Regions from separate parts of the Pseudomonas sp. AC463 genome, predicted to be linked through region 3. Evidence: predicted binding sites of a transcription regulator. Region 3 holds the regulator's gene; each other region holds the start of a gene.

Region 1 (10,651 bases), on a different contig from region 3:
GGTGAATCCCACTACTGGGGTCACAACGCCATCATCCGCATGAAGCCGTTTATCGAGCACTGCGCCCTGGCGCCGTTGCCGGGTAAAGGTGCGTTCGCCGGTGCGATCCTCTCCCACGACTTCGTTGAAGCGGCGCTGATGCGCCGTGCCGGCTGGGGCGTGTGGATTGCCTACGACCTGCCGGGCAGCTACGAAGAACTGCCGCCGAACCTGCTGGACGAACTCAAGCGTGACCGTCGCTGGTGCCACGGGAACCTGATGAACTTCCGCCTGTTCCTGGTTAAAGGCATGCACCCGGTGCACCGTGCGGTGTTCCTGACCGGCGTGATGTCTTACCTGTCGGCGCCGTTGTGGTTCTTCTTCCTGGTGTTGTCCACGGCCTTGCTGGCGGTGAACACCCTGATGGAACCGCAGTACTTCATGGCGCCGCGCCAGTTGTACCCGCTGTGGCCGCAATGGCATCCGGACAAGGCGGTGGCGCTGTTCTCCACCACCATCGTGCTGCTGTTCCTGCCTAAACTGCTGAGCATCATCCTGATCTGGGCCAAGGGCGCGAAAGAGTTCGGTGGCAAGTTCAAGGTGACCTTGTCGATGCTGCTGGAGATGCTGTTCTCCATGCTGCTGGCGCCGGTGCGGATGATTTTCCATACCCGCTTTGTACTGGCCGCGTTCCTCGGCTGGGCGGCGACCTGGAATTCTCCGCAGCGTGACGACGACTCCACCCCGTGGAGCGAGGCGATCAAGCGCCATGGCACGCAAACCCTGCTGGGCTTCCTGTGGGCGGCACTGGTGGTGTGGTTGAACCCAAGCTTCCTGTGGTGGCTGGTGCCGATCGTCGGTTCGCTGATGCTGTCGATCCCGGTGTCGGTGATTTCCAGCCGGGTCAAGCTGGGCCTGAAGTCCCGCGACGAGAGCCTGTTCCTCATCCCTGAGGAATACAACCCGCCGCAGGCGTTGCTGTCGACCGAGAAGTACACCCACGAAAACCGTTGGCACGCGCTCAACGACGGGTTTGTGCGTTCGGTGGTCGACCCGCAGCAGAACGCCCTGGCCTGCGCCCTGGCGACCTCGCGTCACCGTGAGGCGGAGCCGATCGAGTACCTGCGCACCGAGCGCGTGCGTCATGCGTTGAAAGTCGGCCCCGCCGGCCTCAACAACGGCGAACGCCTGGCCTTGCTCAGTGACCCGGTAGCTTTGGGCCGCCTGCACGAGCAAGTCTGGAGCGAAGGGCATGCCGAGTGGCTCGCCGCCTGGCGTGACTCGATCAAGTCCGACCCGCACGCGCCGTTGCTGCCGCTGCAACCGCTGTCGTCCCAGGCCCAACCGGCCTGATTCAGACGCCCCCGAGGGTTCTCTTCGGGGGCGTTCGAAGCGCTGGCCCTACAGCGTTTCAAACCCCTTATGTGTCTCCCATCCCCCTTGTTGCCATCGGGCGATTCCTGCCTGCGCGACAACAATTACCCGTGAAACCTTTGTGACAGGCAGCGAGTGGGTTAGGATCGCACCCCGAAATGGTGCAGCCCTTTTGCGCGCCGACCTTACAAGAATGGTTCAGGGGACTTGATGATGAAAAAGTATCTTTCGATGCTGCTGCTCGGCGTCACTGCACTGGTTGCCGCGAATGCGGCCCAGGCCGGCGCAATCGATGATGCGGTCAAGCGCGGCACGCTGAAAGTCGGCATGGACCCGACCTACATGCCATTCGAAATGACCAACAAGCGCGGTGAAATCATCGGCTTCGAAGTCGACATCCTCAAGGCCATGGCCAAGTCCATGGGCGTCAAGCTGGAGCTGGTGTCCACCGGCTACGACGGGATTATCCCGGCGTTCCTGACCGGCAAGTTCGACATGATCGGCAGCGGCATGACCCTGACCCAGGAGCGCAACCTGCGCCTGAACTTCAGCGAACCCTTCATCGTGGTCGGCCAGACCCTGCTGATCCGCAAGGACCTGGAAGGCACCATCAAGTCCTACAAAGACTTGAACGACGAGAAATACCGCCTGACCTCCAAGCTCGGCACCACCGGCGAGATGGTCGCCAAGAAGCTGATCTCCAAGGCCAAGTACCACGGCTACGACAACGAGCAGGAAGGTGTGCTGGACGTGGTCAACGGCAAGGCTGACGCCTTTGTGTATGACGCGCCGTACAACGTGGTCGCCGAGAAGAAAGTCGGCAACGGCAAGCTGGTGTTCCTCGAAGAACCCTTCACCTTCGAACCCCTGGCGTTCGGCCTGAAAAAAGGCGATTACGACAGCATCAACTTCATCAACAACTTCCTGCACCAGATCCGCAACGACGGCACCTACGATCGCATCCATGACAAGTGGTTCAAGAGCTCCGAGTGGCTCAAGGACATGGAATAAGGGCTGACACCGAGTTGGCTTCATCGGGGGCAAGTCGAATCGTCGCACCGCCCCTCCCACATTTTGAGTTGTGAACACCTTCAAAGGTGGGAGGGGGCTTGCCCCCGATGACGGCCTGCCAGGCGACACATACCCCGGAACCTGAAATGAAACAGAAAAAAGCCCAATGGCCCTGGCACCTGCTGACCGTGATGGTGCTGGTCGGCCTGGCCGGCGCCTTGTACTACGCCACCTCGCTGATGTCCTACGAGTGGCGCTGGAACCGCGTACCGCAATACTTCGCCTATCAGGCCGAAACCTCCCAGCGCGCGGCGGATATTTCCACCGTCGTTGAGCTGGTGCGCAAAGGCGACGTCGCCGAAGTGACCCTGCGCAATGACGCGGGCGCCGAGCAAAAACTGAGCGTTGCCGACAACAGCCTGCAAGTGGCGCGCGGCGACGACGTGGCCGAAGGCGACGTGGTGGGCGTGACCCGGCACTGGGCGCTGGGGCCGTTGATGTGGGGTTTGTGGACCACCTTGTGGCTGTCGGTGGTGTCCGGCATCCTCGGCTTGGCGATTGGCTTGGCGACGGGGTTGTGCCGCTTGTCCAGCAACCCGACCCTGCGCGATCTGTCGACGATCTACGTCGAACTGGTGCGCGGTACGCCGCTATTGGTGCAGATCTTCATTTTCTATTTCTTTATCGGCACGGTACTCAACCTGTCCCGGGAGTTTGCCGGGATCGCCGCGCTGTCGCTGTTCACCGGCGCCTATGTGGCCGAGATCGTGCGCGCCGGCGTGCAGTCCATCACCCGTGGCCAGAACGAAGCCGCGCGCTCCCTAGGGATGAGTGCCGGCCAGTCGATGCGCCATGTGGTGTTGCCGCAGGCGTTCAAGCGCGTGCTGCCGCCGCTGGCCGGGCAATTTATCAGCCTGGTCAAGGACACCTCGCTAGTCTCGGTGATTGCGATCACCGAGCTGCTCAAAAGTGGCCGCGAAGTGATAACTACGTCGTTCTCGCCGTTTGAAATCCTGTTCTGCGTGGCAGGCCTGTACCTGCTGATCAACCTGCCGCTGTCGAAAATGGCCAGCCGGCTTGAGCGGAGGCTCGCGCAAAGTGATTGAAGTTCGCGATCTGGTAAAAGTCTTCGACACCCGTGGCCATGTGGTGCGCGCGGTGGATAACGTCACCACAAGGGTGGCCAAGGGCGAAGTGCTGGTGGTGATCGGCCCGTCCGGTTCCGGCAAGTCGACCTTCCTGCGTTGCCTCAATGGCCTGGAAGAGTTCGATTCGGGCTCGGTGAGCATCGACGGCCTGCAACTGGCCGACCCGAAAACCGATGTGAACGCCTATCGCCGCGAAGTCGGCATGGTGTTCCAGCATTTCAACCTGTTCCCGCACATGACCGTGCTGGAAAACCTGTGCCTGGCGCAGAAAGTCGTGCGCAAGCGCGGCAAACAAGAGCGCGAGGCCAAGGCTCTGGCGCTGCTGGAAAAAGTCGGCATTGCGCAGAAGGCCAACGAGTTTCCGTCGCGCCTCTCCGGCGGCCAGCAACAGCGCGTGGCCATTGCCCGGGCGCTGGCGATGGAGCCCAAGGTGATGCTGTTCGACGAGCCCACCTCGGCCCTCGACCCGGAAATGGTCGGCGAAGTGTTGGACGTGATGAAGACCCTGGCCCTGGAAGGCATGACCATGGTCTGCGTCACCCACGAAATGGGCTTTGCCCGCGAAGTGGCCGACCGTGTGTTGTTCTTCGACCACGGCAAATTGCTGGAAGACGCGGCCCCGGCGCAGTTCTTCGATGCGCCGAAAGACCCGCGCGCCCAGGCCTTCCTGAGCCAGGTGTTGTAACGGCTAGACGTTGAACTTGCCCACCAGCGCCTGTAAATCCATGCCCAGGCGGGCCAGTTCGACACTGGCCGCCGCCGTCTCCTGACTCGCGGCCGAGGTCTGTTCCGACACATCCTTGACCTTCAGCACGCTGCGGTTGATCTCTTCGGCCACCGCCGTCTGCTCCTCGGCCGCCGCGGCGATCTGCGGGTTCATCTCCTGGATCACCGACACGGTGCGCGTGATGCTGGCCAGCGCGTCCCCCGCGCGGCGCGTCAGCTGCACGCTGTTGTCGGTCAGGCTGCGACTGTTATCCATGATGTCGGCCACCTGCTGCGTGCCCCGATGCAATCCGCTGATCAGCGCTTCGATTTCCTCGGCCGATTGCTGCGTGCGTTGCGCCAGCCCGCGCACTTCGTCGGCGACCACCGCAAAGCCGCGTCCCGCCTCGCCGGCACGGGCCGCTTCGATGGCGGCGTTGAGGGCCAGCAAGTTGGTCTGCTCCGACACCGACTTGATCACCTCCAACACACTGCCGATCTTCTGGGATTCCTCTTGCAACCCGCGCATGGCCTGGCTTGAACGCGCCATTTCTTGCGCCAGGTGCTCAATGTGCGTGATTGCTTCAGCGACCACCTGGTCGCCGGCCCCCGCCTGCTGGTCGGCCTCGGTGGCCGCAACGGAGGCTTGCTCGGCGTGGCGCGCGACTTCCTGGGAGGTGGCGAGCATCTGGTTCATGGCAGTGGCCACCTGTTCGGTCTCGAGCTTCTGGTCGTCGATCCCGGCACGGGTTTGCGCGGTGACGGCGGACAACTGCTCGGCGCTGCTGGCGATCAGCCGTGCACTCTCGCCGATGCTGCCGATCAGCCCGCGCAGGTTGGCGGTCATTTGCCCGATGCTGCGTTGCAGCTGCCCCAGCTCGTCGCGGCGCTGGGTCTGGAGGGTTTGGGTGAGGTTGCCCTCGGCAATCTGATTGGCTGCGTGCAGGGCCTGGCGCAGCGGCGCAACGATCTGGCCGGCGATCAGCCAGGCGGCGAGGGCGCCGAGCAGCAATGCGGCAGCGGTGATGTACAGCAGTACGCTGCGGGCGAGGCTGGCTTCGCTGTCGCGCTTGGCGGTTTGGTCCTGACTCAACAGGTCGCTTGCCTTGAGCAACTGATCCAGCCACTGCTCAAGTTGGTTCTGGCTGGTCTCGGTGGTGAGCTGGGCTTCCCTGAGGCTGGTTAATTGGGTGCGGTAGTCAAGCAGGGCGCTTTTCAGCGCGCCGGCATCCACCGGTAATGCGCTGACCACCGCCTGGGCGCGGTCGAGGGCCAGCAGTGCGTCATTCACGCCGTTGGCGTAGGCCTCCAGTGTATCGGAGGCCCACGCGGGGCTCTGGGCGCGGTCCTCGGCTTGTTCCATGGCCTGGCGCAGTTGCTCTATGGCGTCGAGGGCTTTTTCATCGTCTTGATTGGGCAGGTTGCTGGACAGCTCCGAGAGGCTGTCGCTGCTGTGCACCGAACTGCGCTTGAGCAGTTCGCGGGCACCTTCGCGTTGCTTGATAAGCCCTTCCAGACCGCCCAGCGCGGTTTTGAAACTGGTGGTAATGCGGCGGCTTTCCTGCAGTTGTTGTTGGTTGGCCGGGTCAGTAAGCCGTGGCCCGAGTTCGGCCAGGTTCCTGTCGATCTTCTCCATGTGCAGGCCGATCTTGTTCAGGCTCTCGGCGTCATTCACGGTGCGATACACAATACGGTCGGCGCGCAGCTCTTCGCCGACAACGGCCAGTTGCGAGAGCTGCGTGAGTGTTTGCGAGCGTTCGAGCGACGTGTTCAGGGCTTGCCAGCCCGTTATCGCGATGACAAGGCTGAGGCTGAGCACCAGGCCAAAGCCCAGCGCGAGTTTGAGGGTGATGCTGATATTGCCCAGCAGGCGGGTCAGTGGACGAAACATGGTGAACCTCCAACGAATCAAAAGGAGCGTTTCGGGAACCGCCTGACACACGTCAGGAGCATTGAAACGCTACTTTTATTCGGCGCCGGGCGTGTGAATCACGACCTGATAAACGCGTAGGAAATTTCACAAATTGAAAGGCGGCGGCTCTGATGGCCGCCGCGAAAGGGCTTCAGACCTTGAAGCGACCCACCAGGGTTTGCAGGTAAATCCCCAGGCGCGCCAGTTCGGCGCTGGAGGCGGCGGTTTCTTCGCTGGCGGCCGAGGTCTGTTCGGACACATCGCGAACGTTGAGCACGCTGCGGTTGATCTCCTCGGCCACGGCGCTCTGTTGCTCGGCGGCGGTGGCGATCTGCGAGTTCATCGCCTGGATGGTCGAGACCGTCCGGGTGATGTTGCCCAGGGCGCTGCCGGCGCGGCGGGTCAGTTCGACGCTGCTGTCGGTGAGGCTGCGGCTGTTGTCCATGATGCTCGCCACCTGCTGGGTGCCGGTTTGCAGGCCGACAATCAGCTCTTCGATCTCTTCGGTGGATTTTTGCGTGCGCTGGGCGAGGCTGCGCACCTCATCCGCCACCACCGCAAACCCACGCCCGGCTTCACCGGCGCGCGCCGCTTCAATCGCGGCGTTGAGGGCCAGCAGGTTGGTTTGCTGGGCCACGGACTTGATCACGTCGAGTACGCTGCCGATCTTGTCGCTTTCGCGTTGCAGATGGCCCATGGCCTCGGTGGAGTTGCCCACCTCGGTGGCCAGGCGTTCGATCTGGGCGATGGCCTCACCGACCACCTTGTCGCCTTCGCGGGCCTGCTGGTCGGCGGCTACGGCGGCTTCGGAAGCTTCCTCGGCGTTGCGCGCGACTTCCTGCACGGTGGCGGCCATTTCATTCATGGCGGTGGCCACCTGGTCGGTCTCGACCTTCTGGCTGTTGACCCCGGCGCTGGTCTGTTCAGTCACGGCCGAGAGCTGCTCGGCGGCGCTGGCGATCTGGGTGACGCCGTCGCTGATGCCGCCGATCAATTCGCGCAGGCCCACGCTCATGCTTTGCATGGCGCGTTGCAACTGGCCCAGCTCGTCCTGGCGCAGCGAGGTGAGGTTGTGGCTCAGGTCGCCCGAGGCCACGCGCTCGGCCACCAGTAGGGTCTGGTTCAGCGGAATGGTGATCTGGCGGGTGATGGCCCAGGCGGCGACCAGGCCGAAGATCAGCGCCAGCACGGTGGCCAGCAGCAACAGGTTTTTCGCGTTCGCGGCATCGGTGTCGCGCACCACGGTCTGGGAGGTCGTGAGTTTTTCGCTGTGGCCCATCAGGACATCGCCTTGGGCGACCATGATTTTCAGGGCGGCCGCACTGGCGACCTGGGAATCGCGGTACTGGCTGACGGCGGCGCGGTAGGCCTGCAGCGAGGTGCTGGCCTCTTGCAGGTTGGCCTGGAACTGCGCAGGCAGTTGGCCGTCGAGTTCGGTGATTTTCTTCAGGGCGTTGTCAATGGCATCCAGGGCCGGCTGTTCGGCTTCGACCTTGCCGCTGTAGGTGTAGCCGCGCACCTGGAAGCGTGCTTGCTGGATCAGCTTGCTCAGGTCGACCACGCTATTGAACTGAGTGACGCTGTCGCCTTGCAGCAGGGTTTTCTCGACTTCGTTGACTTTCGCCACGGCATTGTCGGCCGTGTCGCCGAGCTTGCTGCGCGCGCCTTCACGCTTGAGGCCGGCCTGGACCATGGCGTTGAAGGCCTTTTTGTATTGGTTCAGGGCGTCCTGTTGCTGTTCGACCAGGGCCTTGTCATCGGGCTGTTCGATCAGCTCGGCGGCCTTTTTCAAGCCCGTCTCCAGTTGAGTCAGCAACTCGGTGACCGCGCCGGTACCTTGTTCGCCGCGACGCATTTCGAAGTCCAGGCGTGCCAGGCGCAAGTCCTTGGTCAGCCCGTTGAGGCTGGAAATATAACCCAGCTTGTCGCCCCGACTGATCACGTCGCCCAGGCCTTTCCAGCCGGTGAAGGTGATCATCAATGTGAGCAGCAACACCAGGCCGAAACCGACGCCCAGTTTGGTTTTGACGCTGACATTCCCCAGCTTTTCGGCTAACCAACGATACATGCTGCGAACTCCCCTGGAACAAGGCTTGGACTTATTCAGGGGTTATCGGCTGTGGCACAGGATTCTGTAGCGACGCGGTACCAATGTGGGAGGGGGCTTGCCCCCGATAGCGGTGTGTCAGCTACAGATATATCAACTGACAGCCCGCCATCGGGGGCAAGCCCCCTCCCACATTGGATTTGTGGTGGGTTAGAAGAGGCGGGCGAGCAGGGCGGTCACGGCGGTTTCGACGCGCAGGATGCGTGCGCCGAGCTGTACCGGTTGCAGGCCGGCCTTGGACAGTAAGTCGACCTCGTAGGGGATCCAGCCACCTTCCGGGCCAATCGCCAGGGTCACAGGCTCGTCCAGCGCGCGCGGGCAGGCGGGGTAATCGCCCGGATGACCGATCAGGCCCAGGGTGCCTTCGGTCATGGCCGGCAGGCGGTCTTCGACGAAGGGTTTGAAGCGCTTCTCGATGATGATCTCGGGCAGTACCGTGTCGCGCGCCTGTTCAAGGCCGAGGATCAGTTGCTCGCGAATCGCCTCGGGTTCCAGAAACGGGGTTTGCCAGAAACTTTTCTCGACCCGGTAGCTGTTGACCAGCACCACCTTGGGCACGCCCATGGCCGCCACGGTTTGCAGGACCCGGCGCAGCATCTTCGGGCGCGGCAGGGCCAGCAGCAGGGTCAGGGGCAGTTTGGCCGGGGGCGGCAGGTCGAAGCTGACTTGCAACTCGGCCTCACCAGCTTCCAGGCGCAGCAGCTGTGCGTTGCCCATCAGCCCGCCGATGCGGCCCACGCGCAGGGTGTCGCCCACCGCCGCGCGGTGGACCTCCTGCATGTGTACCAGGCGCCGATCACGCAGCACCACGCGGTCGGCCGCGATAAAGTCGGCCTCTTCCAGCAGCAGCAGGTTCACGGCTGGGTCGCTGGCGGCTGTTCGTCGTCGGCGGGTTGGTCATCCGGGTGTTCGCCGCGCTTGGTGATCAAGCTGCTGAACAGGATGCCGATCTCGAACAGCATCCACATCGGCACGGCCAGCAAGGTCTGCGAGAAGATGTCCGGCGGCGTGAGGATCATGCCGACCACAAAGCAGCCGATGATCACGTACGGGCGGATCTTCTTCAGGTACGCCACGTTGACCACGCCGATCCACACCAGCAGCACCACGGCTACAGGGATTTCGAAGGCCACGCCAAAGGCGAAGAACAGCGTCATCACGAAGTCGAGGTAGCTGGTGATGTCCGTCATCATCTCCACGCCGGCCGGGGTGGCGGCGGCGAAGAACTTGAAGATCAACGGGAACACCAGGAAGTAGGCGAAGGCCATGCCGGTGTAGAACAGCAGGATGCTCGACACCAGCAACGGCACGGCGATGCGCTTTTCATGCTTGTACAGGCCTGGCGCGATAAAGCCCCAGATCTGGTGCAGGATCACCGGGATCGCCAGGAACAGCGAGACCATCATGGTCAGCTTCAGCGGCGTGAGGAACGGCGACGACACATCGGTGGCGATCATCGTCGCGCCGGCCGGCAGGTACTGGCGCAAGGGCGTGGAGACGAAGGTGTAGATCTGCTGGGTAAAGGCAAACAGCCCGGCAAAGATGATGAAGATCGCCGCTACGCAACGCAGCAGGCGGGTACGCAGCTCGGTGAGGTGCGAGACCAGCGGCATATGCTGGTCGTTTTCCGGTTTATCAGCGCTCATGGGGCTCGCGGCGGCAATGTAGGGTCATGGGGAGCGGGCGCCGCAACGGGCACCGGCGCTGGCTCGGTCGGGGTGGGAGCGGCAGGCGGGACGTCGGCGACGGGCGCCGGTGCGATGCTGTTTTCGACCGCAGGCTCCACCGGTTTGGTCGGCTCCTGCACGGGCGACAGAATCTTGCGTGCCTCCTGCTCCAACGACAGGATGTGTTCGTTGTGCAGTTGCCGGCGGATTTCGTCGGCGCCGATTTCCCGTTCAACTTCCTGTTTGATGGCGTTGAAACTGCGTTTCAGGCGCCCGATCCACAGCCCGGCCGTGCGCGCTGCACCGGGCAGGCGTTCCGGCCCGAGTACCAGCAGGGCCACGAGGCCGACGAGGAGCAGTTCAGAGAAGCTGATACCAAACATTAGTCAGTGCTCACACGTCTTTGCGGGTTGGCTCTTCGACTTTCTCAGCCTGCACGTCGAAGGTACGACGCTCGGTGATCGGCTGGGTGGCCTGCGGGTGTACAGGCTGCGCCGGTGGCACCGGATTGACGGCTGGGTCGGCGGGCTTTTCATCGTCGTTCATGGCTTTACGAAAGCCCTTGATCGACTCGCCCACGTCGGTGCCCAGGTTCTTGAGTTTCTTGGTGCCGAACACCAGTACCACGACTACCAGAATGACGATCCAGTGTTTCCAGTCAAAAATGCCCATGCTGCAAATCCTCTAGTCTTAAGTTTTCAAGCGGACGGGCGCGAGGCCTTTTCGGCGTGCCCGGACAAGCCGAAGC
Region 2 (10,651 bases), on a different contig from region 3:
CAACTGAGCCACGAACGCGCCGTTGTCCTGAGGCGACAGCGGGTCCTGGTTCTTCAGCTGAGTAACCAGCAATTGCAGGAACGCGTCCTTGCCCAGCGACTGACTGCCGGTGGCGGCAGTGGCAACGCTGGAGACGTTGTCTGTGGCGGTCTTGACCTTGGTATTGAAAAGGTCCTGGACTGCCGTGTTGGTAGAAGTATCAACGATGGCCATTATTTGGCGCCCCTTATCACTGACCCAGGGTCAGGACCTTCTGCATCATGGTTTTGGCGGTGTTCATCATTTCCGCGTTGGTCTGGAACGAGCGGCTGGCGGAGATCATGTCTGCCATTTCCTCGACCACGTTGACGTTCGGGTAGTACACATAGCCTTTTTCGTTCGCTGCAGGGTGGTTCGGCTCGTAGCGCGCTTCCAGATTGCTCTGGTCTTCCACCACGCCGAGGACCTGCACGCCTTGGCCGGCGGCATCCTGGTTCTGGAACAGCGAACTGCCGCTACCGCTCTGCCCCGCCTGGCCGTCCTGGAACATGGTGGCGAACACCGGGTGGCGTGCGCGGTAGGTCTGGTCAATGCTCGACGACACGGTCTCGGCGTTGGCGATGTTACTGGCGACGGTGTTCAAACGCGTGGTCTGCGCGCTCATGCCACTGCCGGCAATATTAAAAACACTGGCTAGGGACATGGCTTATTCTCCACGCAGGGCTGACATCAGCCCTTTGAATTTGCTGTTGAGCAGGGTAAAGCTGGCCTGGAAGTTCACCGAGTTCTCGGCGTAGGCCGATTGCTCCAGTTGGGCGTCCACGGTGTTCTGGTCGATCGACGGTTGCATCGGCGTGCGATACAGCAACGACTCATCACCACTGCTCAGGCCTTGCGCTTCGATATGACGGCTGTTGGTCATGTTCAAGGCGAAGGTGCCGTTCTTGGTCTTGTCCTGCTGTGCAGCGAGCACGGCGGAGAAGTCCAGGTCCCGAGCCTTGTAGTTCGGGGTGTCGGCGTTGGCAATGTTGTTGGCCAGGACTTCGGCACGCTGGGCGCGGAAGCCCAGGGCTTGTTCGTGGATACCGAGCGCTTTATCGAAGCTGATGCTCATGGCGGAAACCTTTAGGCTGACCTGCTTTTCGTAACAAGGTCATAGCAAGGCGCATGCCAGTTTTCGCGAGGCCCGTAATTCAAGGGTTTGCCGGGTGTTTGCCGCCGGCAATGCCAGAAAAGCGGCAAGCGGTTTCCGCGTAGCGCCAGTAAAGCGGCAATGGGGAGTTGCCGCTTTCCGAAGGATTGCCGCAAATAAAAATGTGGGAGGGGGCTTGCCCCCTCCCACATTTTTGACTGCGTACGGGTTACTTGGCCTGGTAAATGATCCCCGGGCTGCATTGCACCATCTGGTAGTGATCCGGCAGGCCGTTCAGCGCTTCGGAAGCGCCGAGGAACAAGTAACCGCCGCGCTTGAGCGTGCCGTGGATGCGCAACAGGATGTCTTTCTTCACCTCGGCCGAGAAGTAGATCAGCACGTTGCGGCAGAACACCATGTCGAACTTGCCCAGGCTGGCGTAGCTGTCGAGCAGGTTGAACGAGCGAAACTCCACGCGGCTCTTGATCGGCGCCTTGACCGCCCAACGCCCCGCCCCTTTCGGGTCGAAGTAACGTTGCAGGCGTTCCTGGGACAAACCACGGCCCAAGGCCAGGCTGTCGTACTCGCCGGTCTTGCAGTTGGTGAGCATCGTGCCGGACAGGTCGGTGGCCACGATTTGCGCGCCGGCCTTGAGCTGGCCCATGTTGGTCCGTTCGAATTCGTCGATGGACATCGAAATCGAATAGGGTTCCTGCCCCGAGGAGCACGCCGCCGACCAGATACGCAGACGCTGGCCAGGGCTGGCCTTGATGGCCTCGGGCAAGACTTTGCTCTTGAGCACTTCAAAGGGGTAGGTATCACGAAACCACAGGGTTTCGTTGGTGGTCATGGCATCGACCACCATTTCCTTGAGCCCACTGCGCGGCTGGCCCTGGATACGCTGAACCAGCTCACCCAAAGACTTGATGCCCTGCTGTTCCATCAGTTTGTTGAGACGGCTGGATACCAGGTACTGCTTGTTTTCACCGAGCAATATGCCACAGGCTTTTTCCAGGAAGACCCGGAACTGTTCAAAATCCAAATTACCCGTAGACAATGGTACCGCCTCTTAAATCGTGTGACCGCCAGGGAAAACCCCCTAGCCGTGATCTGCAGCCTTGATCCGGTCGACTACCCGGTTCGCCAGGTCATCAGGGCGGAATTTGGCCAGGAAGTCATCAGCACCGACCTTCTTGACCATCGCCTGATTGAACACACCCGACAACGAAGTATGCAGGATGATATGCAATTTTTGCATGCGTGGATCGTTGCGTATCTCGGCCGTGAGGGTGTAGCCATCCATTTCCGGCATCTCGATGTCGGAGATCATCATCAAGAATTCTTCTTCCGGCTTCTTGCCGTCATCCACCAGCTTGCGCAAGTAGTCCAGCGCCTGGCGGCCGTCGTTGAGGGCCACCACTTCCACGCCGACGGTTTGCAGGCAACGGGTCACCTGTTTGCGCGCCACCGAGGAGTCATCCACGGTCAACACCCGCAGGGAGATGGCCTTGTGCGCCGTTTCGGCATCCACCACACCCACGGAAATCGATTCCGAGGTGGGCGCCACTTCGGCGAGGATCTTCTCTACGTCGATGATTTCCACCAACTGGTTATCCACCCGCGTCACGGCCGTGAGGTAGTGATCGCGGCCGGTGCCCTTGGGCGGCGGATGGATCTCTTCCCAGTTCATGTTGACGATGCGTTCCACCGAGCGCACCAGGAAACCCTGGGTCTTGGTGTTGTATTCGGTAATGATCACAAACGGGTTTTCACGGTCCTGCAACGGCGCCGAACCGGTGGCCAGGGCCAGGTCGAGAATCGGGATGGTCGCGCCTCGGATGTTGGCGACGCCACACACCACAGGGCTGGACTTGGGCATGATCGTCAGCTTGGGGCATTGCAGCACTTCCCGCACCTTGAACACGTTGATGCCATATAGCTGCTTGCCATCCAGGCGAAAAAGTAACAACTCCAGGCGATTCTGCCCTACCAGCTGTGTGCGCTGGTTTACTGAATCCATTACACCTGCCATGCCCAGACTCCTACGCTAAAACCTATAAGGGTGCGACGCGCACCCAGCACTAAACGGCACGAGCTTTGCTATTTACCCATCATGGATATTAAAACGACAGTTTCCCGACGCTTACGATTCCCACGATACCGCAGATTGCTCTGCGCCTGCGTGGTGCTGCTGGCTGCGAGCCTGGGAGCCACGGCCCGCGCAGACAACGTCACCTTGCCTGATCTACTTATCGGCGTCACCCAAGGCTTTCTTGAGTTCACTGTAGAAGATTATCTGGCGACCACCCAGACTCCCGGGCGTTATGAAATCCAGGTCAACCAGCTGGACCCCCGCCTGCGCATGCCAATGTGCGACAAGGAATTGACAGCCACCCTGGAAAGCCCGGCCCAGCCGATTGGGCGCGTAACGGTAAAGGTACGCTGTGAAGGCGCCTCGCCCTGGACGGTGTTCGTGCCGGCCCAGGTCAAGCTGTTCCGTGATGTGGTGGTGGTTGCCCGCCCGATGAAACGCACCGGCATCATCGGTTTCGAGGACGTGGTACTGCGCGAACGCGACATCAGCATGATCAATCAGGGCTACCTGACATCCCTGGACCAGGCCGTCGGGCAGAAATTGACCCGACCAGTGGTCACCGATCAGGTCGTCACTCTGGTTCAACTGGAGCAGGCGGAAGTGATTCGCAAGGGTGACCAGGTGGTGATTTCCGCCAGCAGCGGCGGCCTGCATGTGAAGATGCCGGGCGAAGCGCTGTCCAATGGCGGCATGAGCGAGCAGATTCGGGTCAAGAACCTCAACTCCAATCGCGTGATCAAGGCCCGGGTCACAGCGCCGGGCCAAGTGGAGGTCGCCTTATAGACCACTGGTATCGGACGCCGGCTTTTCCTACACTGTCGACTGGGCGCCGGCCTGTGCAGTTTATTGTCAATTGCGCCTAAAGTTTGTCCGGGTATGGCCGAAAACATGGCAAGCGTCCAAATACCCAGAGGTTTTTTATCATGGTCATCGATTTCAGTCGTTTAAATAACACCCCGGCTACGTCAGGCACTTCGCGCACCACCGGTGCCAAGGACAGCGTAGAAGCCAAGGCCCAGCCACTGCCCGCCAAGGCAGAACAGGCCAGCGCCAGCCAGAGCGGGGAATCCGTACACCTGAGCAATGAGGCTCAACAGTTGCAGAAGGTCACTGACTCGCTGCGCGATCAACCGGTGGTCAATAAAGCCCGTGTGGCCGAATTGAAACAGGCAATCGCCGATGGCAGCTATAAAGTCGACAGCAACCGTGTAGCCAGCAAGCTGCTTAACTTCGAAGCCGAGCGCTAGGCAAAGGCCTGCGCCGGGCTTTTGGACGCTTAAACCCCAAGGCCAGCCATGCATCACGACGAACAATTGCTTCAACTGATCATTGATGATCACGCGCCGACACAACAGCTGCTTGAGCTGCTTCGGGAAGAATCCCTGGCCCTCTACGGCCGGGACATGCCCCTGCTCGAAGAAATTCTCGCGCGCAAACAGTCGTTGATTGTCCTGCTGGAACAGCACGGCAAAAAACGCAGCCAGATCCTCATCAGCCTGGGCCTGCCGGCAGACCACGATGGCCTGGCGCAACTGGCCAGCCATTCTTCGGTGGGCGATCAACTCCTGGCCCAGAGCAAAGAACTCAATCAATTGCTCGCCCAGTGCCAGGAAGCCAACTTGCTCAACGGTCAGTCGATCCAGCTTCAGCAAGCTACGACCGCCAACCAGTTGCGTATACTTCACGGCGGCGAGCCTCCGGCGCTTTACAACGCCCAGGGCTCCACCTCGCGCCTGGTCAAGCCAAGCACCCGCAGCCAAGCCTGATGCCGGTTTACGGCCCGCCCTATCCAAGGCGCGCCACATACTGGCAAAATGCCTGTTCTTGCGTGTAGTCGTATTTTGTCTGGAGATGGAAGAACCGTGTTCAACGCCCTTAATGCGGAAGATGCACCGCAGCCACCCAAGGTGCTCACCACGCCTCTGGAAATCGCCGGCACCTTGCGCATGCTGCAAGACAGCCATGACCCGCTGATCATCACCTTCCACGAGCGCAGCCAGCGCTTCCAGAGCTACCTGGTGGACGTCGACCGTGACAGCGGCACGCTGGCCCTGGACGAGATGATCCCGCGCGACGGCGAACGTCACCTGGAAAATGGCGAACCCTTCCGAATCGAAGGCTTCCACGACGGCGTACGTGTTGCGTGGGAAAGCAACGGCAACCTGAGTATCAGCGAAAAGGACGGCCACCGCATTTACACTGGCGCGCTGCCTGACGAGGTGGTCTACCACCAGCGCCGCAATGCCTTCCGCGCCGCCTTGAAGCTGGCCCAGCTGGTCAACATCGAGCTGGGCGGCGAGAAACTCAAGGCACCGGTCAGCGGCAAACTGCTGGATATTTCCGCCACCGGCTGCAAATTGCGCTTTGAAGGCGACATCTCCGAGCGCCTGCAACTGGGCCAGGTATACGACCGCTTTATCGCCGCCCTGCCCTTTGGCAGCATGACCACCTCGGTCGAACTGCGTTACCTGCACTTCGAAGAGAAGATCAACACAACCTTTGCCGGCGTACGCTTCCACAACATGAGTGGGTTGGTGCAACGCCAGGTCGAGCGGTTTGTGTATCAGCTGCAACGCGAAGCGCGGCGCTTCGATAAAGACGACGATTTTTAAGGTTTAAAGATCGCGACAAAAAAACGGGCAGATCCTGATGGGATCTGCCCGTTTTTGCGTTCAGGGGCGCGCCCTGCTCAAGTCGTGGGGATGCTCGTCGGGGTCCAGCGGGTCTGATGGCGCCTCAACGGCGGGCTCATCCGCCGGTGCTTCGGGCTCGGCTTCTGGCTCTGGAGCACTGGTTTGCATCTGCTCCTGCACGACCGCCTCATCCACCCGCGGATCGAGGCAAGCCACCAGCGGCGAGCTGGACATGCTGTCGGGCATTGCCACATGGTGCAACGGCGCGTCGTCCACCTGATGCAGGTTGGTTACCGCTTTCGGGCGAATGCGCCACACCAGGATCAACGCGCACAGGCTGAAAAACGCATAGAGCATGTGGCTGCCGAACATCTTCATCACCACACCGGCGAGCAACGGCCCGATACTGGCGCCGACGCCGTAGGTCACCAGCAGCATGGCCGTGAGCGACACGCGGCGGTCACCCTCCACGTGGTCATTGGAGAACGCCACCGCCAGCGGGTACAGGCAAAACTGCACCAGGGAACACAAGAAGCCCGCCACGAACAACACCTCCAGCGGCACGTTGGTCATTACCGCCAGCGGCAACGCCGCCACCGCCAGGCACAGGGCAAAGCAGCGAATCAGCAGCGCGCGGTCATAGCGGTCCGACAACCAGCCCAATGGCCACTGCACCACCAGGCCGGCAAAAATGCAGCTACCCATAAACAGACCCACCTGCTCGGTGGTCAGCCCCTGCTGCGAGGCGTAGAGCGGCGCCAGGCCGTAGAACGAGCCCACGATCAACCCCGCGCCCAGCACCGTACTCAACGACTGCGGCACGCGCTTGATAAAGAAGCGCGGCTCCATCGGTGCCGGGTGCAAGGGTGCCGGGTGAATGCGCCGGGTCATCGCCACCGGCACCAGGCACAAGGCAAAACACAGCGCCACCAGCATCAGCAATTCCAGGCCAAGCTCAGGGTGCATCACCAGAATCAGCTGACCCAGCACCAGGCCCAGGTAGGACGCGATCATATAGCCACTGAACACCGCGCCACGCTGCTTGGCGTCCGCCTGCTCATTGAGCCAGCTTTCGATGACCATGTACTGGCACATCATCCCCAGGCCCACGATCATCCGCAGCACGATCCAGGCCGGCAGCCAGTTGATCAGGCCGTGGCCCAGCACCGCCGCACCGACGATCCCGGCACAAGTGGCGTAAGCCCGGATGTGCCCGACACGACCAATCAGGCGGTGCCCGATCTTGCCACCCAGCACCAGGCCAAAATAGTTGGCCGCCATCAGCGCGCCGACCCACAGGCTATCGACATGGTCGGCCGCCAGGCGCAAGGCCAGGTAAGTACTGAGCAGGCCAGAGCCGATCAGCATCATCAGGGAAGCGAAATAAAGGGCTCGAAAAGGTTTCCAGATCTGGCGCATCGGCGTTCCGAGCGGCTCCTTGCAGTGAGAGACAGGGCTATCGGCATGATAGTCCGGGGTAGCGGGATCCGGACAGGCGAAAGGCACTGTTTCCGGGGATTATTTTGCATAACAGCTCAGACGCTGCCGGGTGGCGTGCAAGGTACACCGTTGCGAAAAATACCCGACGGCACCTGCTGTGAACCTCGATCAACGGCAAGGTTCGACCGGTATTGGAAAAGATCGAACACCCACGAAAAAGCCCCGCCAGAATATTCTGTGCGGGGCTTCCTATAGGGATTGCGAATCTGGTGTCCCAGGGCCGGTTCGAACGGCCAACCTTCCCCTTAGGAGGGGGATGCTCTATCCAATTGAGCTACTGGGACTAATGACAGCCATCGGGCCAGGAGCACTGCGACGGACGGCGTGCATGTTAACGGCCGAGGTCGGTTTTGTCATGTCGTCCGTGGGCTTTTTGAGTGTAGGCCGTTCCCTGCCCTGACGATCCGTGTTTCACCCCGTAAACACAGGCACTTGCTCCCATCGTGCAAAATGCATTACCCCAAAATGCCTGCATTGCAAATTGCAACCTTTGCGCGCCTTAAAGTAGACTCAACCCATTGATTTTATTGAGATAAAAGATTGGCACAAGACCTGCAATACTTCTCCTACAAGAGCCCTTCAGCCACGGCGTTAAGCGGAGAACATGACCATGAACAGTGCCCTTCTGTTAGCCCTCAACACCGTAGCCCTGGCTGCCCTGGTGACGTTCCATTTCCAATCGGCCGGCAGCAGCGACCCTGCACAGATCAGCCAGGCAGTACCTCACCACCTGCAACAGCGCCCGCAACTGGCTGTGATGATGCCCGGCGCGCAATCGCCAGTGCGCCTGACCCAAGACACCCAGGCTGCCCCCGTTTCTGAACATTGGGTTTTCTAAGGAAACCGCTGATGACTAAATCCGCCTGGCTGTTTTTGTGCCTGACCGCCATCACCGGCATTCTGGGCCTGAATGCCGACGCTCAAGATGCGCAGACCACCGCGTTCGTCGCAACCGGGGTATTTGCAATCTTGCTGGTGCTCACGCTCATCGTTGGTCGCCGATTTAAATTTGACCCGGTTTTACGCTGATCCCTTCCCCCCGCCCTACCTTATGTCGCCCCGTCCTAGTAAATCGGCAAATTGCCACTAGTCTTAAAAATAAGGGCAAAAGGCCACTTTGCTATACGATGTGCGGCCTCAAGCCCGATGGTGGCCTGTGCTTACAGGAAGTTCCGTCGCGGAGTCAGCGGTTGAAAAGTTTTCCAACCAGTCCGCAAAAATGTAAATGAGTGCTGGCATAAAGCCTTTAGGCAGTTCAATATTTGTCACAGAATTGACGCCAAGGAACTGTCAAATCTGAGGCATGATGCGGCCTCTTTGCAATTAGGGTTGAACTTTAGTCGTGAGCCTTGTCTTAACACTCATCTTGCGGCCAATTCCAAAAACCGCTCCCCTGAACTAACCGGTTAAATATATGCGCCCATTGAAACAGGCAATTTATTCCAGCCGTACGGCTGACAAATTCGTCGTACGTCTGCCAGACGGAATGCGGGAACGCATTGCCGAGGTGGCTCGCAATCATCACCGCAGCATGAACTCCGAAATCATCGCGCGCCTGGAACAGAGCCTTATTCAGGAAGGTGCGCTGGGCGACGAGTTGAGCATGCGCCTGGACAGCCCTGAGCTGTCGCTGCACGAACGCGAACTGCTGCAGCGTTTTCGTCAGCTCTCCCACCGCCAGCAAAATGCTCTCGTCTCGCTTATTGCGCACGACGTTGAAGCGGCCGCAGAAGCCAACTGATTTAGAATTGAAAGCCGAAGCCAGCCATGTGCTGGCTTTTTTTTTGCGCGGGATTTGGCAAGGCGGGGGCAGAACAGCCCCCCGCAGGAAGGAATTACAGCAGGAAGATCGTCGCCAGGCCCAGGAAGATGAAGAAGCCACCACTGTCGGTCATGGCCGTAATCATCACGCTGGCGCCCATGGCAGGGTCACGCCCAAGGCGCGCGAGGGTCATGGGGATCAGCACCCCCATCAGCGCTGCCAGCAGCAGGTTGAGGGTCATGGCGGCGGTCATCACCACCCCCAGTGACCAGCTGCCATACAGCAAGTAAGCCACCACGCCGATCACACCGCCCCACACCAAACCGTTGATCAAGCCCACGGCCAGCTCTTTGCGCAGCAAGCGCGAGGAATTGGCGGTACTCACCTGGTCCAGCGCCATCGCGCGCACGATCATGGTGATCGTCTGGTTACCGGAGTTGCCACCGATACCCGCCACAATCGGCATCAGCGCCGCGAGAGCGACCAGCTTCTCGATGGACCCCTCGAACAAACCGATCACACGCGACGCGATAAACGCCGTGATCAGGTTGACCGCCAGCCAGGCCCAGCGGTTATGCAAGGAGCGCCAGACCGAGGCAAAGATGTCTTCCTCTTCACGCAAACCCGCCATGTTGAGGACTTCGGTTTCGCTTTCTTCACGAATCAGGTCGACCATCTCATCGATGGTCAGTCGGCCAATCAGCTTGCCGTTCTTGTCGACCACGGGGGCCGAGATCAAGTCGTAACGCTCGAACGCCTGGGCGGCCTCGTAGGCATCCTCGTCCGGGTGAAAACTCACCGTATCGCTGGCCATCAAATCCGCAACTTTCTTGTCCGGATCGTTCACCAGCAGGCGCTTGATCGGCAGCACGCCCTTGAGGATGCCTTCATAGTCGACCACGAACAGTTTGTCGGTATGGCCCGGCAGCTCTTTGAGGCGGCGCAGGTAGCGCAACACCACTTCCAGGCTGACGTCTTCGCGGATGGTGACCATCTCGAAGTCCATCAGGGCGCCGACCTGGTCCTCGTCATAGGACAACGCGGAGCGCACGCGCTCACGCTGCTGACCGTCGAGGGCCTCCATCAGCTCATGGACAACATCACGGGGCAGCTCAGGAGCCAGGTCAGCCAGTTCGTCGGCGTCCATCTCCCTGGCTGCAGCCAGGAGCTCGTGATCATCCATGTCCGCGATCAGGGTTTCCCGGACGGAGTCGGACACTTCAAGCAGGATGTCACCGTCGCGGTCGGCCTTGACCAACTGCCAGAGGGTCAGTCGATCATCCAGCGGCAAGGCTTCGAGAATATAGGCGACGTCGGCGGAGTGCAGGTCATCGAGCTTGCGTTGCAACTCGACGAGATTTTGCCGGTGAACCAGGTTTTCAACACGGTCGTTGTTGGGACCGTCCTGGCGGTGCGTGAGGTCTTCGACCACGCGCTGGCGCTGCAGCAGCTCGATGACTTGAGCCAAACGATCCTGCAGGCTTTCTTGTGTTTTCTTTACTTCTACTTCGGTCATAGGCGAACTCCACTCCCAGCAGCGGGGCACGCCG
Region 3 (10,651 bases):
GGGCCTGCTCTTCCAGCACCGCCAACTGGAACTCGTCCAGCGTGCTTTCGGCGACTACAGCGGGCTCAAGCACCAGAATCGGTTCCGGCAGCTCTTCTGCGGTCGCGTCCTGCAGCAGGGCATCCAGGTAGGATTCCAGTGCCAGTTGCGGCCGGGTCTTGAATTCGACAGGACGGTTCATCACGCCACCTGCGCGACAAGCTGCTGGGACAGCAGGTGCTTGAGCAACGCGCGGTAGGCCATCACGCCACGGCTTTTACCGTCGAATTGCGACGGCGCCAGGCCCGCTCGGCTGGCATCGCGCAGGCGCGTGTCCACCGGGATATAGCCATTCCAGATGCTTTGCGGGTAGGCATCGCGCAATACCCGCAAGGTGCCAAGCGAGGCCTGGGTGCGCCGGTCGAACAAGGTCGGCACGATGCTGTACGGCAGCGCCTGTTTGCGCGAGCGGTTGATCATCGCCAAGGTGCTGACCATACGCTCCAGGCCTTTGACCGCCAAGTGCTCGGTCTGCACCGGGATCACCAATTGCTGGCTGGCCGCCAAGGCGTTGACCATCAGCACGCCCAGTAACGGCGGGCTGTCGATGATGGCGTAGTCGAAGTCCTGCCATAGCTGCGCCAGGGTCTTGGCGATCACCAGGCCCAGGCCGCTCTGCCCCGGCGACTGGCGCTCAAGGGTGGCGAGGGCGGTGCTGGACGGCAGCAGGGAGATATTGTCGTTGCTGGTGGGCAGCAGCAGTTGGCCCGGCAGATCGGCCGGCACGTTGCCCTTGTGCAGGAACAGGTCGTAGTTGCTGTGTTCCAGCGCGTCGGGGTCGTAGCCGAAATAGCTGGTCATGGAGCCATGGGGGTCCAGGTCCACCACGACCACACGCTTGCCCGCCTCGGCCAGCAAACCGGCTAAGGCGATGGAGGTGGTGGTCTTGCCGACCCCACCTTTTTGATTGGCAACTGCCCAGACTCTCATTCGGTTGGTTCCTCCCGGCAGGCACAGGCGCGACCGAGACATTGCATAAGGTTATTGAGCCGGCGACGGAGAATTGACGGCACTCTGACGCACCGGCGGCTTTGCAGGGGCCGGTGCAGTTTGTGTGCCAGCCCGCTTCAAGGCCGCGTCCGGTGTTGCATTGGCGGTGCCGGTGCCGGTCAGGCTGCGGCGCACATCCAGGTTGCGCGAGACCACCAACACCACCCGCCGGTTACGCGCGCGGCCTTCCGCCGTGGCGTTATTGGCCACCGGCTGGAACTCGCCGTAGCCCACCGAGGCCAGGCGACTGGGGTTCACATCCTGCATCGCAAGCATGCGCACGATGCTCGCCGCCCGCGCCGACGACAGCTCCCAGTTGGTCGGGTACTGCGCGGTGCTGATCGGAATATTGTCGGTAAAGCCTTCCACGTGAATCGGGTTTTCGAACGGCTTGAGGATCGCCGCCACCTTGTCGATGATGGTGAACGCCTGGTCGCTGGGCATCGCATCGGCGCTGGCGAACAGCAGGCTGGAGTTCAGCTCGATCTCGACCCACAACTCATTGCCGCGCACAGTCATCTGGTTGGAGCTGATCAGGTCGCCGAACGCGGCGCTGATATCGTCGGCGATGCTTTTCAACGGGTCGCTGGTGCCACCCACGCCAGCGGCAGTTTCATCGCTGTCGTTGACCAGCGGCTTGGCCGGGGTCACGGTCTTGGGCCGTTCTTCGCCAATGGGAATCGGCTTGAGCGCGCGGTCGGCGTCGTTGAACACACCGATCAGCGCCTGGGAAATGACCTTGTACTTGCCTTCGTTGATCGACGAGATGGAGTACATCACCACGAAAAACGCGAACAGCAAGGTGATGAAGTCCGCGTAGGACACCAGCCAGCGTTCGTGGTTGACGTGCTCTTCAGGCTCGCGACGGCGACGGCTCATAGAAAATACCTCCCATCAATCCATGAAGCCCTGAAGCTTCAATTCGATGGAGCGCGGGTTCTCGCCCTCGGCGATCGACAGGATGCCTTCGAGCAGCATTTCGCGGTAACGCGACTGGCGCATGGCAATCGACTTGAGCTTGCTGGCCACCGGCAACAGCACCAGGTTGGCACTGGCCACGCCATAGATGGTCGCGACAAACGCCACGGCAATCCCGCTGCCCAGTTGCGAAGGGTCGGCGAGGTTGCCCATCACGTGGATAAGACCCATCACCGCACCGATGATGCCGATGGTCGGCGCGTAGCCGCCCATGCTCTCGTAGACTTTGGCGGCGTTGATATCACGGCTTTCCTGGGTGTAGAAATCCACCTCGAGGATGCTGCGGATCGCTTCCGGCTCGGCGCCGTCGACCAGCAATTGCAGGCCTTTGCGCGCGTAGCTGTCGGGCTCGGCATCGGCCACGCCTTCCAGGCCCAGCAGGCCTTCCTTGCGCGCGGTGAGGCTCCAGTTGACCACGCGGTCGATGCCGCCGGGCAAGTCCACACGCGGCGGGAAAATGATCCAGATCAGGATCTGCATCGCACGCTTGAACGAACTCATTGGTGACTGCAACAACGCCGCGCCCACGGTGCCGCCGATCACGATCAGCGCCGCCGGGCCGTTGGCCAGGGCGCCGAGGTGGCCGCCTTCGAGGTAGTTGCCGCCAATGATCGCGACAAACGCCATGATGATGCCGATCAGGCTCAATACATCCATCAGAGGCAGGCCTCCACCAGGTGCTTGCCGATGTCGTCCAGGCTGTAGACGGCGTCGGCCAGGTCAGCCTTGACGATGGCCATGGGCATGCCGTAGATCACGCAACTGGCTTCGTCCTGGGCCCAGATCGCGCTGCCGCCCTGCTTGAGCAGGCGCGCGCCTTCACGGCCGTCGGCGCCCATGCCGGTGAGCACCACCGCCAGAACTTTGTCGCCGTAGGACTTGGCTGCCGAACCGAAGGTGATGTCCACACACGGCTTGTAATTCAGGCGTTCGTCGCCCGGCAGGATTTTGATCGCGCCGCGCCCGTCGACCATCATCTGCTTGCCACCCGGGGCCAGCAGCGCCAGACCCGGGCGCAGGATGTCACCGTCTTCGGCTTCCTTGACGCTGATGCGGCACAGCTTGTCCAGGCGCTCGGCGAAGGCCTTGGTGAACGCGGCGGGCATGTGCTGGATCAACACGATAGGCGCCGGGAAGTTGGCCGGCAGTTGCGTCAACACACGCTGCAGGGCCACCGGGCCGCCGGTGGAGGTACCGATGGCAACCAGCTTGTAGGCCTTGCGCTTGGGCGCCGGCGAATGTGCATGCGCCGCCGCAGGAGCAGGCGTACGCACCGGCGGCGCCGCTGGCCGTGCAACCGGCGCAGGGGCCGGGCGACCGAACGACGAAGCAGGTGCCGGGGCTGGCGCTGCAACAGGCGCCGGCGCAGGGGCTGGCGTGCTGAACAGGCTGCGACGGTTGCTGCGGGAAATACTGTGGACTTTCTCGCACAGAAGTTGCTTGACCTTCTCGGGGTTGCGCGAAATGTCTTCGAAATTCTTCGGCAGGAAGTCCACCGCACCGGCGTCCAGCGCATCCAGGGTCACCCGGGCGCCTTCGTGGGTCAGCGAGGAGAACATCAATACCGGGGTCGGGCAGCGTTGCATGATGTGTCGAACTGCCGTGATGCCATCCATCATCGGCATTTCGTAGTCCATGGTGATCACGTCGGGTTTCAACGCAATCGCCTGATCAATCGCCTCTTTGCCGTTTGTGGCCGTGCCGATCACCTGAATCGTTGGATCGGCGGAAAGAATTTCCGAGACGCGGCGGCGGAAGAAACCCGAATCGTCCACCACCAGGACCTTGACTGCCATAAACACTCCGTTAGGCGGGGCGGGCATTACCGCCCTGCCCCACCAGAATCAAATACGCCGAGCGGCGTAACGCTTGAGCATGCTCGGAACATCGAGAATCAGCGCGATCCGACCGTCACCGGTGATGGTCGCACCCGACATGCCCGGGGTTCCCTGCAGCATTTTGCCCAAAGGCTTGATGACCACTTCTTCCTGACCCACCAGCTGATCGACCACAAAGCCGATGCGCTGGGTGCCCACGGAGAGAATCACCACATGGCCTTCGCGCTGCTCTTCATGCTTGGCCGAGGCCACCAGCCAACGCTTGAGGTAGAACAGTGGCAACGCCTTGTCGCGCACGATCACCACTTCCTGGCCGTCCACCACGTTGGTGCGCGACAGGTCGAGGTGGAAGATCTCGTTGACGTTGACCAGCGGGAAGGCGAAGGCCTGGTTGCCCAGCATCACCATCAGGGTCGGCATGATCGCCAAGGTCAACGGCACCTTGATGACGATCTTGGAGCCCTGGCCCTTGGTCGAGTAAATATTGATCGAGCCGTTGAGCTGGCTGATCTTGGTTTTCACCACGTCCATGCCCACGCCACGGCCGGACACGTCGGAAATCTCGGTCTTGGTCGAGAAGCCCGGAGCGAAGATCAGGTTGTAGCACTCTGTGTCGGTCAGGCGGTCGGCGGCGTCCTTGTCCATCACGCCACGCTTGACCGCGATATTGCGCAAAATGGTCGGGTCCATGCCCTTGCCGTCATCGGTGATCGACAGCAGGATGTGGTCGCCTTCTTGCTCGGCCGCCAGAATCACCTTGCCGCCACGGGACTTGCCCGAGGCTTCGCGTTCTTCCGGAATTTCCACGCCGTGGTCGACGGCGTTGCGCACCAAGTGGACCAGCGGGTCGGCCAGGGCCTCGACAAGGTTTTTGTCGAGGTCGGTTTCTTCACCCACCAGTTCCAGGTTGATCTCTTTCTTCAGCTGGCGCGCCAGGTCACGAACCAGGCGCGGGAAGCGGCCGAAGACTTTCTTGATCGGCTGCATGCGCGTTTTCATCACCGCGGTTTGCAGGTCGGCCGTCACCACGTCGAGGTTCGACACGGCTTTCTGCATGGCCTCGTCGCCGCTGGTCAGGCCCAGGCGCACCAGGCGGTTACGCACCAGTACCAGTTCGCCGACCATGTTCATGATGTCGTCCAGGCGCGCGGTATCGACCCGCACGGTGGTTTCGGCTTCACTGGCAGGCTTCTCGGCAACCGGGGCCGCAGCGGCACGCGCTGGAGCCGGGGCGGCAGCCGGGGCGGCAGCCGGGGCGGCAGCCGGGGCTGGCGCAGGCTTGGCGGCCGGAGCGGCGGCTTTGGCGGCAACCGGGGCCGCTGTGGCAACAGCTGCAGCGGCGGCCGGGGCCACTTCGGTGAACTTGCCCTTGCCGTGCAAATCGTCCAACAGCGCTTCGAACTCGTGATCGGAGATCAAGCCATCGCCAGCCGGTGCCGCACTGGCAGCTGGCGCAGGGGCCGCAGAGACTTCCGGCAGAGCGTCGGCCGCAAACGTGCCTTTGCCATGCAGTTGGTCGAGCAACGCTTCGAATTCGTCGTCGGTAATGTCGGTGCTGGCCGGGGCGGCAGGCGCCTCGGCCGCAGCGACCGGTGCCACGGCGTCGGCCGCGAACTGGCCTTTGCCGTGCAACTGGTCGAGCAGGGATTCGAACTCGGCGTCGGTGATGTCTTCGCTGGTCGGCGCTGCGGGCGCAGTAACGGCTGCAGGCGCCTCAGCTTCGGCTTTCACCGCGTTGAGCGAATTGAGCAGCTGTTCGAACTCGCTGTCCGTCACATCCGCTTGCGGCTCGGGTTCCGGCGCGGCTTCAACCACCGGCGCCGCCGACAGGTCGGCAGGCTCTGCATAGCGCGCCAGGGCGGCCAGCAGTTCCGGGGTGGCGGCGGTGATCGGAGCACGTTCGCGCACTTCGCTGAACATGCCGTTGACCGCATCGAGTGCTTCGAGAATCACGTCCATCAATTCCGAATCAACGTGACGCTCACCCTTGCGCAGGATGTCGAACACGTTCTCGGCGATGTGGCAGCACTCCACCAGCTCATGGAGCTGGAGGAAGCCGGCGCCCCCTTTTACAGTGTGAAAACCGCGAAAAATTGCATTGAGCAGGTTCGCATCATCCGGGCGGCTTTCCAGCTCGACCAGTTGTTCGGACAGTTGCTCTAAAATTTCGCCGGCCTCTACAAGGAAATCCTGAAGGATTTCTTCATCGGCGCCGAAGCTCATGTGGGTGCTCCTTAGAAGCCTAAACTGGATAACAGGTCATCTACGTCATCCTGACCTGACACAACGTCTTCACGTTTATCGGCATGAATCTGCGGACCTTCACCCTTGGCGAGATGTTTTTGTGGATCTTTTTCCGAGAGGATCGCTTCGCGGTCATGTTCGATGCCTGCAAAGCGGTCTACCTGGCCTGCCATAAGCACTAATTTGAGCAAGTTGCTTTCCACTTCGGTGACCAATTGGGTCACACGCTTGATCACCTGACCGGTGAGGTCCTGGTAATCCTGCGCCAGCAGAATGTCGTTGAGGTTGCTGGAAACCGTGCGGTTTTCCTGCTCGCTGCGCGACAAAAATCCTTCAACCCGACGCGCCAGCTCACGGAACTCTTCAGCCCCCACTTCCCGGCGCATGAAGCGGCCCCAGTCGTGGCTCAGGGCCTGAGCTTCAGTGGCCATGCCATTGACCAGGGGCGTGGCGTTTTCCACCAGGTCCATAGTGCGGTTGGCCGCCGCCTCAGTCAGCCTGACCACATAGGACAGGCGTTCGGTGGCATCAGTGATCTGCGAGATTTCCTCGGCCTGGGGCATATGCGGATCAATCTGGAAATTGACGATCGCACTGTGCAGCTCGCGTGTGAGCTTGCCCACTTCCTGATACAGGCCGCGGTCACGGGTCTGGTTGAGCTCATGGATCAACTGCACCGCGTCGCCGAACTGGCCTTTTTCAAGGCTTTCGACCAACTGGTGAGCATGCTTTTTCAGGGTCGACTCGAAGTCTCCCTGTGATGATTCTTTATGCTCCATAGCTCCCCCGCGATGGCATTAGCCGTGGATGCGTTCGAAGATTTTTTCGATCTTCTCTTTCAAGGCCAATGCAGTGAATGGCTTGACCACGTAGCCGTTAACCCCAGCTTGGGCGGCTTCGATGATCTGCTCACGCTTGGCTTCGGCGGTCACCATCAGCACAGGCAGGCTGCGCAGCTTTTCGTCAGCGCGCACGTGGCGCAGCAGGTCGATACCGGTCATGCCCGGCATGTTCCAGTCTGTTACCAGAAAGTCGATGCTCCCGCTGTTGAGGATCGGAATCGCCGTAATGCCGTCATCCGCCTCGACCGTGTTAGTGAACCCAAGGTCACGCAACAGGTTTTTTATGATCCGCCGCATCGTTGAGAAGTCATCAACGATGAGGATTTTCATGTTCTTGTCCAATTCGACCTCCAAGCAGTCTTAAACGCGCCCAGCACCTGGACGCGCCATTTCAATCAACAGGCATTACACAAAAAGGACTGCCGGGAGCACCACGGATTGAAGCCGCGAAGGTCTATCACCCTCGCGGCCTCGCTTTGCAGTGCTCCCCAACACTGCCTGTCAGCGCGCTCGCCACTCTCCCAAACGCCCCCGCAAGCGGGCTGCGCACTGGCTATGCAACTGGCTGACCCGCGATTCGCTGACCCCCAGGACCTCACCGATTTCCTTGAGGTTCAGCTCTTCGTCGTAGTACAGCGCCAACACCAGCCGCTCACGCTCCGGCAAATTGGCAATCGCGTCGGCCAAGGCGCCCTGGAAACGTTCATCTTCCAGGTCGCGCGATGGCTCCATATGAGCGCTCGCGCCGTCCTCGTGCAGCCCTTCGTGTTCGCCGTCCTGCAACAGGTCGTCGAAACTGAACAGGCGGCTGCCCAAGGTATCGTTCAAAATCCCGTAGTAATCGTCGAGACTCAATTGGAGTTCGGCCGCAACTTCGTGATCTTTAGCGTCGCGACCGGTTTTTGCTTCAATTGCGCGAATTGCGTCACTGACCATGCGCGTATTGCGGTGTACCGAACGCGGCGCCCAGTCACCTTTACGCACTTCATCGAGCATCGCGCCACGGATGCGGATACCCGCATACGTCTCGAAACTCGCACCCTTGCTCGCGTCGTACTTGGTCGACACTTCGAGCAGGCCGATCATGCCCGCCTGGATCAGGTCTTCGACCTGGACGCTGGCGGGCAGGCGTGCCAGCAAGTGATAGGCGATGCGCTTGACCAGGGGCGCGTAGCGCTCGATCAATTCGCCTTGGCTGTCACGGGCAGACTTCTTGTACGCGTTGTAGCCAGTCGCTGTCATAGCACGGGTCCTGCGCTCGTCTGATGCACCAATCGCTCGACGAAAAACTCCAGATGCCCCCGCGGGTTGGCGGGCAACGGCCAGGTATCGACCTTCTGGGCAATAGCCTTGAACGCCAGAGCGCACTTGGAACGAGGGAACGCTTCGTAGACTGCACGCTGCTTTTGCACAGCCTTGCGCACACACTCGTCGTAGGGCACTGCGCCGACGTATTGTAAGGCGACATCGAGAAAGCGATCCGTGACCTTGGTCAACTTGGCGAACAGGTTGCGACCTTCCTGCGGGCTCTGGGCCATATTGGCCAGCACGCGGAAGCGGTTCATGCCGTAGTCACGGTTGAGCAGTTTGATCAGGGCGTAGGCGTCGGTGATCGAGGTGGGTTCGTCGCACACCACCAGCAACACTTCCTGCGCAGCGCGCACGAAGCTGACCACGGACTCGCCGATCCCGGCGGCGGTGTCGATCACCAGCACGTCGAGGTTGTCGCCGATATCGCTGAACGCCTGGATCAGGCCGGCATGCTGCGCCGGGCTCAGATGCACCATGCTCTGGGTGCCGGAAGCGGCCGGCACGATGCGGATGCCACCGGGGCCCTGCAGCAGCACGTCGCGCAGCTCACAGCGGCCCTCGATCACATCGGCGAGGGTATGTTTGGGCGTCAGTCCCAGCAGAACGTCGACGTTCGCCAGCCCCAGGTCAGCATCCAGCAGCATGACGCGACGGCCAAGCTCTGCCAGGGCCAGGGACAAATTCACTGACACGTTAGTTTTCCCGACGCCACCTTTGCCGCCGGTCACCGCGATCACCTGTACGGGATGCATGCTGCCCATTTTATTTCTTTACCTTGTCTTGCTTAGACGCAGGCTACATGGCTTGGCCGCGTGAATCGCTTGCAGACCATCGATGTAGATACATTTCACGGTGTTCATCCTGCCCTCAACCCACCCGCTTTGCCGGGTTGTGGTAGAGGTCGGCGAACATATCGGCCATCGCTTCCTCGCTAGGCTCTTCTTGCATTTGCACGCTGACTGCACGGCTGACCAACTGATGACGGCGCGGCAGATGCAGATCATCCGGGATCCGCGGGCCGTCGGTCAGGTAGGCGACCGGCAATTCATGACTGATGGCCAGGCTCAGCACCTCGCCCAGGCTCGCGGTTTCATCGAGCTTGGTGAGGATGCAACCGGCCAGGCCGCAGCGTTTGTAACTGTGGTACGCAGCGGTAAGAACCTGTTTCTGGCTGGTGGTTGCAAGCACCAGGTAATTTTTCGATTTGATCCCACGTCCGGCCAGGCTTTCGAGCTGCATGCGCAACGCCGGATCACTGGCTTGCAGGCCGGCGGTGTCGATCAGCACTACGCGTTTGCGCAGCAGCGGGTCGAGGGCGTTGGCCAGGGACTGGCCCGGGTCTACGTGGGTCACCGACACATTCAGGATGCGGCCCAGGGTCTTGAGCTGCTCCTGGGCGCCGATGCGGTAGCTGTCCATGCTCACCAGCGCAATGTTGTGCGCGCCGTACTTGAGCACATACCGCGCCGCCAGCTTGGCCAGGGTGGTGGTCTTGCCCATGCCGGCAGGGCCGACCATGGCGATCACACCGCCCTCTTCCAGCGGCTCGACTTCCGGGGTGACGATCATGCGCGCCAAGTGCGCCAGCAACATGCGCCAGGCCTGGCGGGGTTCTTCGATTTCGGTGGTCAGCGCCAGCAGGTCGCGGGACAACGGGCCGGACAGGCCGATACGTTGCAGGCGACGCCACAGGTTGGCCTGCTGCGGCTTGCTGCCTTGCAGCTGGGTCCAGGCCAAGGAGCCGAGTTGTACTTCGAGCAGCTCGCGCAGGCCGTTGAGTTCAAAGCGCATCGAGTCGAACACACGCTGGTCGACTGCGGCAGCCGGGGCTGGCGCGGCAGGACGCGGCGGCTCTTTGAACGTAGGCTCAACCAGCGGCTCGGCGGCGGTCAGCGGCAGGCCGGCAAACAACTGGCGGTTGGTGGTGGCATCGCTGTCGCCACGCATGCTCAATTCAGCCTGGGCCGAGACGATGCGCGACGCGGTCTTGCGCAGCTCGTCTTCGAGCTCCATGTTCGGCACGCGCGGGGCCAGGGCCTGAGGGGTGTAATCCAGGGCAGCCGTCAGCTCGACACCGCCGGCAATACGACGGTTACCGATAATCGCGGCGTCGGCGCCCAGCTCATCACGGACCAGTTTCATGGCCTGACGCATATCGGCGGCGAAAAAACGCTTAACTTGCATAACCCACTACCCTCAGCCGTTCGGCCCTACTGTCGCGACGATAGTCACTTGCTTATTGTCAGGAATTTCCTGATAAGCCAAAACGTGCAAATTCGGTACTGCCAGGCGTCCAAACCGCGACAACATCGCCCGGACGGGGCCCGCCACCAGCAGAATCACCGGTTGGCCCTGCATCTCCTGGCGCTGTGCGGCGTCGATCAACGAACGCTGCAGCTTCTCAGCCAT

The links. Region 3 encodes FliA, which starts transcription of late flagellar genes. Its sites were predicted from a motif close to CTAAAGTTTNNNNNNNNNNNGCCGNTAA; they were not measured.
Region 1: the regulator FliA is predicted to act here: its motif matches at 6,137-6,164, upstream of AC0IYH_RS08625 (methyl-accepting chemotaxis protein).
Region 2: the regulator FliA is predicted to act here: its motif matches at 4,066-4,093, upstream of flgM (flagellar biosynthesis anti-sigma factor FlgM).

What each region holds. Positions count from the first base shown of each region.
Region 1 covers NZ_CEEDDZ010000005.1:301,393-312,043, forward strand. Annotated here, with positions in the region: partial or broken gene mdoH (glucans biosynthesis glucosyltransferase MdoH) at 1-1,334, shown strand, start outside; gene AC0IYH_RS08610 (transporter substrate-binding domain-containing protein) at 1,567-2,364, shown strand; gene AC0IYH_RS08615 (amino acid ABC transporter permease) at 2,511-3,470, shown strand; gene AC0IYH_RS08620 (amino acid ABC transporter ATP-binding protein) at 3,463-4,197, shown strand; gene AC0IYH_RS08625 (methyl-accepting chemotaxis protein) at 4,201-6,108, opposite strand; gene AC0IYH_RS08630 (methyl-accepting chemotaxis protein) at 6,281-7,153, opposite strand; partial or broken gene AC0IYH_RS08635 (methyl-accepting chemotaxis protein) at 7,187-8,197, opposite strand; gene AC0IYH_RS08640 (16S rRNA (uracil(1498)-N(3))-methyltransferase) at 8,387-9,094, opposite strand; gene tatC (twin-arginine translocase subunit TatC) at 9,091-9,882, opposite strand; gene tatB (Sec-independent protein translocase protein TatB) at 9,879-10,286, opposite strand; gene AC0IYH_RS08655 (twin-arginine translocase TatA/TatE family subunit) at 10,297-10,575, opposite strand; gene AC0IYH_RS08660 (phosphoribosyl-ATP diphosphatase) at 10,602-10,651, opposite strand, start outside.
Region 2 covers NZ_CEEDDZ010000002.1:87,324-97,974, reverse strand. Annotated here, with positions in the region: gene flgD (flagellar hook assembly protein FlgD) at 1-213, opposite strand, end outside; gene flgC (flagellar basal body rod protein FlgC) at 230-682, opposite strand; gene flgB (flagellar basal body rod protein FlgB) at 686-1,093, opposite strand; gene cheR (protein-glutamate O-methyltransferase CheR) at 1,341-2,168, opposite strand; gene AC0IYH_RS02600 (chemotaxis protein CheV) at 2,211-3,143, opposite strand; gene flgA (flagellar basal body P-ring formation chaperone FlgA) at 3,225-3,989, shown strand; gene flgM (flagellar biosynthesis anti-sigma factor FlgM) at 4,130-4,453, shown strand; gene AC0IYH_RS02585 (flagellar protein FlgN) at 4,502-4,972, shown strand; gene AC0IYH_RS02580 (flagellar regulator YcgR PilZN domain-containing protein) at 5,069-5,818, shown strand; gene AC0IYH_RS02575 (MFS transporter) at 5,879-7,258, opposite strand; tRNA gene AC0IYH_RS02570 (tRNA-Arg) at 7,547-7,623, opposite strand; gene AC0IYH_RS02565 (hypothetical protein) at 7,950-8,177, shown strand; gene AC0IYH_RS02560 (PA3371 family protein) at 8,189-8,368, shown strand; gene AC0IYH_RS02555 (Arc family DNA-binding protein) at 8,754-9,080, shown strand; gene mgtE (magnesium transporter) at 9,175-10,617, opposite strand.
Region 3 covers NZ_CEEDDZ010000031.1:40,915-51,565, forward strand. Annotated here, with positions in the region: gene AC0IYH_RS27535 (CheW domain-containing protein) at 1-181, opposite strand, end outside; gene AC0IYH_RS27540 (ParA family protein) at 181-969, opposite strand; gene motD (flagellar motor protein MotD) at 1,021-1,908, opposite strand; gene AC0IYH_RS27550 (flagellar motor protein) at 1,924-2,664, opposite strand; gene AC0IYH_RS27555 (protein-glutamate methylesterase/protein-glutamine glutaminase) at 2,664-3,803, opposite strand; gene AC0IYH_RS27560 (chemotaxis protein CheA) at 3,852-6,068, opposite strand; gene AC0IYH_RS27565 (protein phosphatase CheZ) at 6,080-6,868, opposite strand; gene AC0IYH_RS27570 (chemotaxis response regulator CheY) at 6,887-7,261, opposite strand; gene fliA (RNA polymerase sigma factor FliA) at 7,433-8,173, opposite strand; gene fleN (flagellar synthesis regulator FleN) at 8,170-9,003, opposite strand; gene flhF (flagellar biosynthesis protein FlhF) at 9,110-10,426, opposite strand; gene flhA (flagellar biosynthesis protein FlhA) at 10,439-10,651, opposite strand, start outside.